Simiduia agarivorans SA1 = DSM 21679: one gene and its partner. The protein of the gene in region 1 interacts with the protein of each later gene in a pairwise test. Links are inferred from orthologs where the notes say so. Each region holds a gene or a part of one and is shown in the gene's direction. Other genes may lie near its edges.

The links. Proteins that work in one complex are often made in the same cells at the same time.
Region 2: the proteins of ligA (region 1) and leuS interact in binary tests that used the Escherichia coli proteins (3 or more experiments, as listed by UniProt). The link is inferred for Simiduia agarivorans SA1 = DSM 21679 from one-to-one orthologs.

The regions. Positions count from the first base shown.
Region 1 is NC_018868.3:73,296-77,223, forward strand. What follows is about bases 1-2,988. They hold ligA (NAD-dependent DNA ligase LigA), read left to right. Parts: upstream 1-476; coding sequence 477-2,501; downstream 2,502-2,988. Other genes in these bases: zipA (cell division protein ZipA), read left to right, coding at 1-398; M5M_RS00340 (transglycosylase SLT domain-containing protein), read left to right, coding at 2,498-2,988. Outside these bases: more of M5M_RS00340, read left to right, coding at 2,989-3,115; M5M_RS00345 (hypothetical protein), read left to right, coding at 3,199-3,627; M5M_RS00350 (HAD family hydrolase), read left to right, coding at 3,631-3,928. UniProt on the Escherichia coli protein: DNA ligase that catalyzes the formation of phosphodiester linkages between 5'-phosphoryl and 3'-hydroxyl groups in double-stranded DNA using NAD as a coenzyme and as the energy source for the reaction.
Region 2 is NC_018868.3:3,803,706-3,808,571, reverse strand. What follows is about bases 788-3,815. They hold leuS (leucine--tRNA ligase), read left to right. Parts: upstream 788-1,091; coding sequence 1,092-3,539; downstream 3,540-3,815. Other genes in these bases: M5M_RS16960 (LPS-assembly lipoprotein LptE), read left to right, coding at 3,556-3,815; M5M_RS19725 (zinc ribbon-containing protein), read right to left, coding at 788-967. In the rest of the region: M5M_RS19730 (GGDEF domain-containing protein), read right to left, coding at 1-486; more of M5M_RS19725, read right to left, coding at 527-787; more of M5M_RS16960, read left to right, coding at 3,816-4,068; holA (DNA polymerase III subunit delta), read left to right, coding at 4,049-4,866.

The DNA.
Region 1 (3,928 bases):
GTGAAGTTTTCGCCGGCCCCGCCGTGAAAGATGCGATTCTTGGCGCTGGACTGCGGTTCGGCTCTCGCAAGATTTTTCATTATCATCAGGATGAAGACGGCGAAGGCCCGATTCAGTTCAGCCTGGTGAATATGGTGCAGCCCGGCGTATTCGATTTGCAGAAATTTGACGAGCTGGAAACCCCCGGCCTCAGCATGTTTATGACGCTGCCCATGGAAGGCTCTGCGATTGCGGCCTTTGATGCCATGGTGACCACTGCGCGTGCGATTGCCGAAGCGCTGGAAGGCGACCTGAAAGATGAACAACAATCGACCCTCACGCAACAAACGGTGGAACACAACCGGGCGCGGGTGACGGAATACGAGCGCAAGCGCCAGCTGGAACTGGCGCGGGCTTGAGGCGCGACGATAAAGCCCGGTAATACCGGGCTTTTTTACAGGCGCTGAAAATAAAATAACCGACAACGCTGGAACTTCATGTCAGACCAAAAACAAACCTACGAAGAGCTCAAGCAAGCGCTGAATTACCACAGCTACCGTTATTACGTATTGGATGATCCGCAATTGCCGGACAGTGAATACGATCGGTTGATGCAACAATTGCAGGCGATAGAAGCGGAACACCCGGACTGGATCACGGCTGACTCCCCCAGCCAGCGGGTCGGGGCGCAACCGATGGCCGCGTTTTCGCAAGTGCAACACAAGTTGCCGATGCTGAGCCTGGACAACGCCTTCAACGAAGAGGATATGCGCGATTTCAACAAGCGATTGCAAAGCTTGCTGAAGTCCGCCGAACCCATCGAGTTTGCCTGTGAGCCCAAGCTAGACGGCATTGCCGTCAGCCTGATGTACGAAAACGGTTTGCTGGTCCAGGCCGCGACGCGCGGCGATGGCTCGGTAGGGGAGGACATTACTGCCAATGTGCGCACCATCGGCTCGGTACCGCTCAAGCTCATGGGCGGTGATTTCCCTGCACTGCTGGAAGTGCGCGGCGAAATCTACATGCCCAAAGCCGGCTTTGAGGCGCTCAACGAAAAAGCCCGTGCGGCCGGTGAAAAAGTCTTTGTGAACCCGCGCAATGCGGCGGCGGGCAGTTTACGTCAGCTCGATGCGCGCATTACCGCATCGCGGCCACTGGAGTTCTGTTGTTACAACATTGGTGTGGTGGAAGGCGGGAATATTCCCGATCGACACACGGATGTATTGCAACAACTCCAGCGTTGGGGGTTTCTGATCAATCGCGAAATGGCTGCGGTGAGCGGTATCGATGCTTGCCTGGCTTACTTTGCGCGCCTGGGCGAAAAACGCGCGGCGTTGCCCTATGACATCGACGGGATAGTTTTCAAGGTCAATAGCCGGCAATTGCAAAATCAGCTGGGATTTGTGGCGCGCGCACCACGCTGGGCAATTGCGCATAAATTCCCCGCCCAGGAAGAAATGACGCAATTGCTGGAAGTTGAATTCCAGGTGGGTCGTACTGGCAGCATTACGCCGGTAGCGCGTCTACAGCCCGTATTCGTGGGCGGCGTGACCGTGTCCAATGCCACCCTGCACAACCGCGATGAAATAGAGCGGCTGGGTGTGATGGTGGGCGATACGGTGATTGTGCGCCGCGCCGGTGACGTGATTCCGCAGGTGGTATCGGTGATTACCAGCAAACGGCCTGCGGATGCCCGTCCGGTGCAGTTCCCGGAAAACTGCCCTGTGTGCCAATCCCCGGTGGCACAGGTTGAGGGTGAGGCAGCCGTGCGTTGTACGGGCGGGCTTTTGTGTGCGGCCCAGGTCAAAGAAGGCATTAAACATTTTGCCTCGCGCAAAGCCATGGATGTGGATGGGTTGGGCGATAAGCTGGTGGAGCAGCTGGTGGATGAGGGGCTGATCAGCTCTGTCGCCGATCTGTTTTCTCTGACCGAAGCACAGCTGGTGGGGCTGGAGCGCATGGGGGAGAAGTCGGCGCAGAATCTTCTGGCCGCGCTGGAAGCCAGCAAAAAAACCACACTGGCCAAATTTTTGTTCGGGCTGGGTATCCGTGAAGTGGGGGAGACCACCGCGCGCACACTGGCGCAGCATTTTGGTGGGCTCGAGGCCATTATGACCGCTTCCGAAGACGCGCTGTTGGCGGTGCCGGATATTGGCCCGGTATCGGCTGCGAGCATCCGGCAATTTTTTGAATCGGAAAAACACCGCGAGCAAATCCAGCAACTCATTGCCGTGGGGTTTGAATGGGCTGAAACCGAGCCCGCGGCACGCGACGCATTGCCCTTGGCCGGACAGACCTGGGTGCTGACTGGCACGCTGGAGCAGATGACGCGCGATCAGGCCAAGGACAAATTGCTGGCGCTTGGCGCCAAGGTGGCGGGCAGTGTGTCGGCCAAAACTCACTGCCTGGTGGCGGGGCCCGGGGCCGGCTCCAAGCTCACCAAAGCGCAGGGGTTGGGTATTCCGGTGCTGGATGAGCAGGCATTTCTGGATCAATTGACTCAGTGGGAGGCGGGGGCGTGATTGGTTGGCAGGCGCTGATAAAACACACGGCATTGGTGTTGGCGGTCATACTGGCCTCGGGTTGCGCCACGTCGCCGCCCAGTAACCCCGACAATCTGTGCGATATTTTTGAGGAAAAAGACGATTGGTATGAGGATGCCAAAAAAGCGGAAAAACGCTGGAAATCGCCCATCCCGACCATGATGGCCATGATGCATCAGGAAAGCCGTTTTGTGGCCAAGGCCAAACCGCCCCGTACCAAAATCCTGTGGGTAATCCCCGGTCCGCGCAAAAGCAGCGCCTACGGCTACTCGCAAGCCAAAGATGAAACCTGGGAATGGTACCAGCACAACAGCGGCAACAGCTGGTCGTCGCGCGATGACTTTGCCGATGCCATCGATTTTATCGGCTGGTACAACTACCAGAGCGGGCGGCTCTCAAAGATAAAGTCCAACGATACCTACCACCTGTACCTGGCCTATCACGAGGGGCATGGCGGGTTTAACCGGCGCACTTACCGTGACAAACAATGGTTGAAAAACGTGGCCAAAAAAGTGTCCTCCCGGGCTGCGACCTATCAGGCGCAGCTGAACCGCTGCCGGGAAGATCTGGAGTCGGGTGGCTGGTTCTGGTGACGACTGGCAAAAGCGCAACCCGGTCGTTGTTGGCAGTGCCGGATATGCGGTAGAGTTCGGGCAATAGTTTCAGGAAACAGGTCATGCATAACGATCAGGAATCCATCGTCTACGGGTGCATCAAGGATGTGAGCGGTTCGCTTGGGGACCAGCAACGGCGCAAGGTCAATGCCCGTGCCATGATGTCATTGCCTGAAGCGGACGATTGGCCATTTTTGTGCCGCGATATGTTTTCCCTGCCCGTGACCGACGTGCACAACCTCTACCACACCGATGTAATGCACTTCGGCGCCTCCTACAAAGCGGTGGAATACGAGTGGGAGCAATGGCTGGCGAAATTTGAAGACCTGCTGTCCCGCATGTACTGGGTCAGTGCCACTGTTCACCTGGAAACCGAACTGTCTGGTACCCACACCTTTACCTGGGAGGCTAACGGCAGCTATCACGCCCCCGGCAGCGGGGGCATCTCTGTGCGGTGCGAGTGGAGCCACGAGGGCGGGTTGCAAATCTGACCTATGGCCATTGCGCTGGACTCACTGCCCGCCGGCACCCCGCTGGCGGATGATATACGCCTGGTGTTTTTTGATATCGACGGCACCTTGCTGGATCGCGAAGGGCAGCTGCAGCCTGCGACCCGAAAGGCTATTGCCACGCTGCACCAGCGCGGCGTGATGACCGCGTTTGCCAGTGGCCGTCCGCCCTTTGCTGCCGACGCCCTGCAGGCCGAACTGCAACTGACCGGCCCGTCGGTGTTTTACACCGGAGGACACTGCGTCTGGCAGGGCAGTACCTTTGCCGACCACACCCTGGCGC
Region 2 (4,866 bases), 3.7 Mb from region 1 along the record:
GTGCTTGAGATCCCGCTCCATTGCCCGCCGGTTGCCGATACCCATCAGCGGATCCAGCAAACTGAGGGCTTTGAGCCGCTCGTTGTCTGAGGCCAGCGAGAGCTGCTGGGCCAGTATGTGGGAATAGGCCCGCACCAGATCGGTCTGGGTCACCACCCCAACCAGATCACCGGCAGCGTTCAGCACCGGCAGGTGGCGGATCGCCTTTTCCATGCACTTATCCAGCGCCGTCTGCAGGCCATCGGTATCCATGACTGCCACCAAATGCCGGCTCATGACATCACACACCCGACCCAAATGCGCCAGATTCAGGTTGTCCTGATCAATCAGGTAATCAATGTGATTGACCAGATCGCGCTCGGTGATAATGCCGGCCAGTTCCGCGCCGCGCATCACCATGAGACAGGAAATGCCTTCCTCCCGGACCCGCCGGTAAGCCAGCACCAAGGGCTCTTCAGGCGCAATGCGGGCCACATTACGGGACATCAGTTGCGCAATGGGAATATGGTTTAGCAAAGCCTGCTGGTTAATGGGTGAGCTCCTTGCGTCTGAACACCTGACCGCCGCAGCCCTCGCAAGCCAACAACGCCCGCGCAACATCCAGCGCGGCGTCCTGACCGCAACCGGCACAGGCCAGGTGAACGCCTCCGGGCTTTTCGCCGGCCACCATCACCTCGGCCGAATGGCCCAGGCATAAACTCAGGTGCAACCATTCCGCCCGGAACGGATCAGCCGCACTGAGCATCCAGGCGCCGGCCCGCTGTTCCAGGGTATTGATGTCCTGTGCCAGCCCCGACAAATAGCGACCGGCCGCATGCGCATCATCGGACAACCAGGCCCGGACCAAAGACGCTTCATCTTTGACCATGTCTTCGGCCGCCAGCTCCAGCTTCACAAAGCCTTCCACGCCCTGGTTGAGGGCCTGTTGCCAGTGGTCTTCCTGAGCTGATTCTCTCTTCTGTGCCATTCTCGCCACCTCCCGGCCAAATGGGCTCTGCTGCATACCAATCCCGTGCGCGAAGCCCTATAATTGCCCGCTTTGCTCTAATCACACAGTTAAGTATAGGCCCATCGTGACAACTCATCTGCCACTGACAGAACATTACCATCCGGACCAGATTGAAGCCGCCACCCAGACCTTCTGGGAAACCGAGAAGAGCTTCGTGGTCACTGAAGACAGCAGCCGGGAAAAGTTCTACTGCCTATCCATGTTCCCCTACCCCAGCGGCAAGCTGCACATGGGCCATGTGCGCAACTACACCATTTCGGACGTGATTGCCCGTTACCAGCGCATGCAAGGCAAAAACGTATTGCACCCCATGGGTTGGGATGCCTTCGGCCTGCCAGCCGAAAATGCGGCAATCAAACACAACACCGCTCCCGCAGCCTGGACCTATTCCAATACCGATTACATGCGCGGCCAACTCAAGCGCCTGGGCTTTGGTTTCGATTGGAGCCGCGAAGTCACCACCTGCAAGCCGGATTACTACAAGTGGGAGCAGTGGTTTTTCACCCGCCTGATCGAAAAAGGCCTGGCCTACAAAAAAGTCTCTTCGGTGAACTGGTGCCCGAACGACATGACCGTGCTGGCCAACGAGCAGGTCATCGACGGCTGCTGCTGGCGTTGCGACTCGAAAGTGGAGCGCAAAGAGATTCCCCAGTGGTTTATCAAAATCACCGATTACGCCGAGCAATTGCTGAACGATCTGGACCAGCTGGACGAATGGCCCGAGCAGGTGCGCACCATGCAGCGCAACTGGATCGGCAAGAGCCAGGGCGTGGAGATGACTTTCGAGCTGGAAGCCCCGGTGGGCGAACACACGGCATTTGATGTCTACACCACCCGCCCCGACACCTTAATGGGCGTCACTTATGTGAGCCTGGCGGCCGAACACCCGATCAGTAAAAAGCTGGCGGAAAACAACGCAGCACTCGCCGCCTTTATCGCCGAATGCAAAATTCAGTCGGTGTCCGAAGCCGACATGGCCACCATGGACAAAAAGGGTTTCGATACCGGCATCAAAGCCCTGCACCCGCTCACCGGTAAGCCGGTGGCCGTGTGGGTGGCCAACTATGTGTTGATGGATTACGGCTCGGGCGCGGTGATGGCGGTGCCGGCACACGACCAGCGCGATTTTGAATTTGCCCAGAAATACGGTCTGGCCATCGAGCAGGTAATCGACGGCGAAGGCGATCTGACCAAGGCCGCTATTACTGAAAAAGGCAAACTGATCAATTCCGGCGAATTTGACGGCCTCGAATTCCAGGCCGCCTTCGACGCCATTGCCGCCAAACTGCAACAGGAAAACAAAGGCCGTATCACCACCAATTTCCGTTTGCGCGACTGGGGTGTATCCCGCCAGCGCTACTGGGGCGCCCCGATTCCCGTGCTGTACCTCAACGGCGGCAAGGAAATTCCGGTGCCTGCATCGCGCCTGCCGGTCTTGCTGCCTGAAGAGGTGGTCATGGATGGCGTACATTCGCCCATCAAAAAAGACGAGCAGTGGCGCAAAACCGAATTCGATGGTCAGGCGGCCGAACACGAAACGGATACGTTCGACACCTTCATGGAGTCATCCTGGTATTACGCCCGTTATACCTGCGCCAATTTCGATGGCGGCATGATCGACAAAGCCGCCGCCGACTACTGGCTGCCGGTGGATCAATACGTGGGCGGCATTGAGCACGCCATCCTGCACCTGTTGTACGCGCGCTTTTTCCACAAGCTGATGCGCGACGAAGGCCTGGTGAGCGGCGATGAGCCATTCAAGCGTTTACTGTGCCAGGGCATGGTGCTGAAAGACGGCACCAAGATGTCCAAGTCCAAAGGCAACACCGTTGACCCGCAGGAGTTAATCGACCAGTACGGCGCCGATACCGTGCGCCTGTTCACCATGTTTGCCGCACCGCCCGAGCAATCACTGGAATGGAATGACGCGGGCGTAGAAGGCGCACACCGGTTCTTGCGTAAACTCTGGAAAGCGGTTCACGCCCACCAGCAGGCCGGCACAGCGCCCGAACTGAAGGTGGACAGTTTAACCGGGCCGCAAAAAGACCTGCGCCGCAAAACCCACGAAACCATCGCCAAGGTGAGCGACGATTACGGCCGTCGCCAGACGTTCAACACCGCCATTGCCGCGGTGATGGAATTGCTCAATGACGTCACCCGCTTTGAACGCAAAGACGACCAGGACCTGGCGGTGGAGCGCGAAGCCCTGCTGGCAGCCGTACAGCTGCTGGCGCCTATCGTCCCGCACATCTGCCATACCTTGTGGGCAGGCCTGGGGCGCGGTGACAATTTGTTGGATGCCGGCTGGCCGCAACTGGATGAAGCGGCGTTAGTGAAAAGTGAATTGGAACTGGTGGTACAGATCAACGGCAAGGTGCGCGCCAAAATTACCGTCGCCGCCGACGCCGACAACGACACCATTATTGCGCTGGCCAAATCCAACGACAATGTGCAGAAGTTCCTGGACGGCGTTGAAATAAAAATGTGCAAAGTGGTCCCGGGCAAACTGGTGACCTTTGCGGTGAAGTAATCAAGGAAATAAAACCATGAGGCTACTGCGGTATACAGTTGTTGCCATATCCCTGTTACTCGCTGCCTGCGGCTGGCACCTGAAAGGCGCAATTGATGTGCCCGACAACTTCACCGCACTCAAAATTCAGGGCGCCTCCGGTGCCCTGGAAGATGAACTGCACGCGCAGCTGGCCGCCAACGGTATCAATACGCGCCCCGAAGGCAATTCGGGTTTTTATACGCTTGCTCTCGGTCGCGAAATTAACGAAAGGCGCACCGCCGCGCTGGGCGCGGATGCGGTGGTCGCCGAGTACGAATACCTGAAAGCCATTCAGTTTGAATTGCGGGATCCGGATAATCGCCTGATTGGCAAGCCCACAACGGCGGAAATCGCACGCGCGGTCAGTTACAATGCCAATAGCGTGCTGAGCTCCACCGGCGAGGGCACTCTGGTACAAACCGAAATGACCCGCGAACTTGCCTCGCAAATCATCCGCCGCCTGAGTTTTATGATCGAACAAAGTCCCGATGGCCAAGCTGCGCGCTGAGCAATTGGCTGCGGCCGCCAGCAAAAGCCTGGCGCCCATCTACATCATCAGTGGTGACGAGCCGCTCTTGGTGCAGGAAGCCTGTGACACCTTGCGCCAATCCGCTCGCCAACAGGGCTATACCGAACGCGAGCGCTATCACGCCGACAAAAGCTTCGACTGGGGTCAGCTGCACGCCAGTGCGGCAAGCCTGTCGTTGTTTGCCGAAAAGAAAATTATCGAGTTGCACATCACCGGTGGCAAACCCGGCACTGAAGGTGGAAAAGCCTTGCAGGAGTATGCGGCACGCCCGGCAGACGACAACCTGCTGCTTATTGTGCTGCCAAAAATTGATCGCAACACCCAAAAGGCCAAATGGTTTTCCGCGCTGGAACAGGCGGGGGTTTTCATTCAGATCTGGCCGATCAATGGCGCCCAATTACATCAATGGCTGGACCAACGGCTCAGTGCGGCAGGCCTGAGTGCGGACAGAAGCGCCATCGACATGTTGGCAACCCGCATCGAAGGCAATTTACTGGCGGCGGCGCAGGAAATCGAAAAACTGAAACTACTGGCAACCGATGGCCGGGTGGATTCACAGTTACTGGCCAATGTGGTGGCCAATTCCGCCCGCTACGATATTTTCGGGCTGGTGGACAAAGCCCTGTTGGGCGATGTTCAGGCAGCAGTACGCAACCTGCAGGGCCTGAAAGGCGAAGGCACGGAACCCCTCGCTATTTTGTGGGCACTCACGCGCGATATCCGGTCGTTATTGCAAGTGGCTGCGGGCACCGCCAGTGGCAGCAACTTCGACTGGGC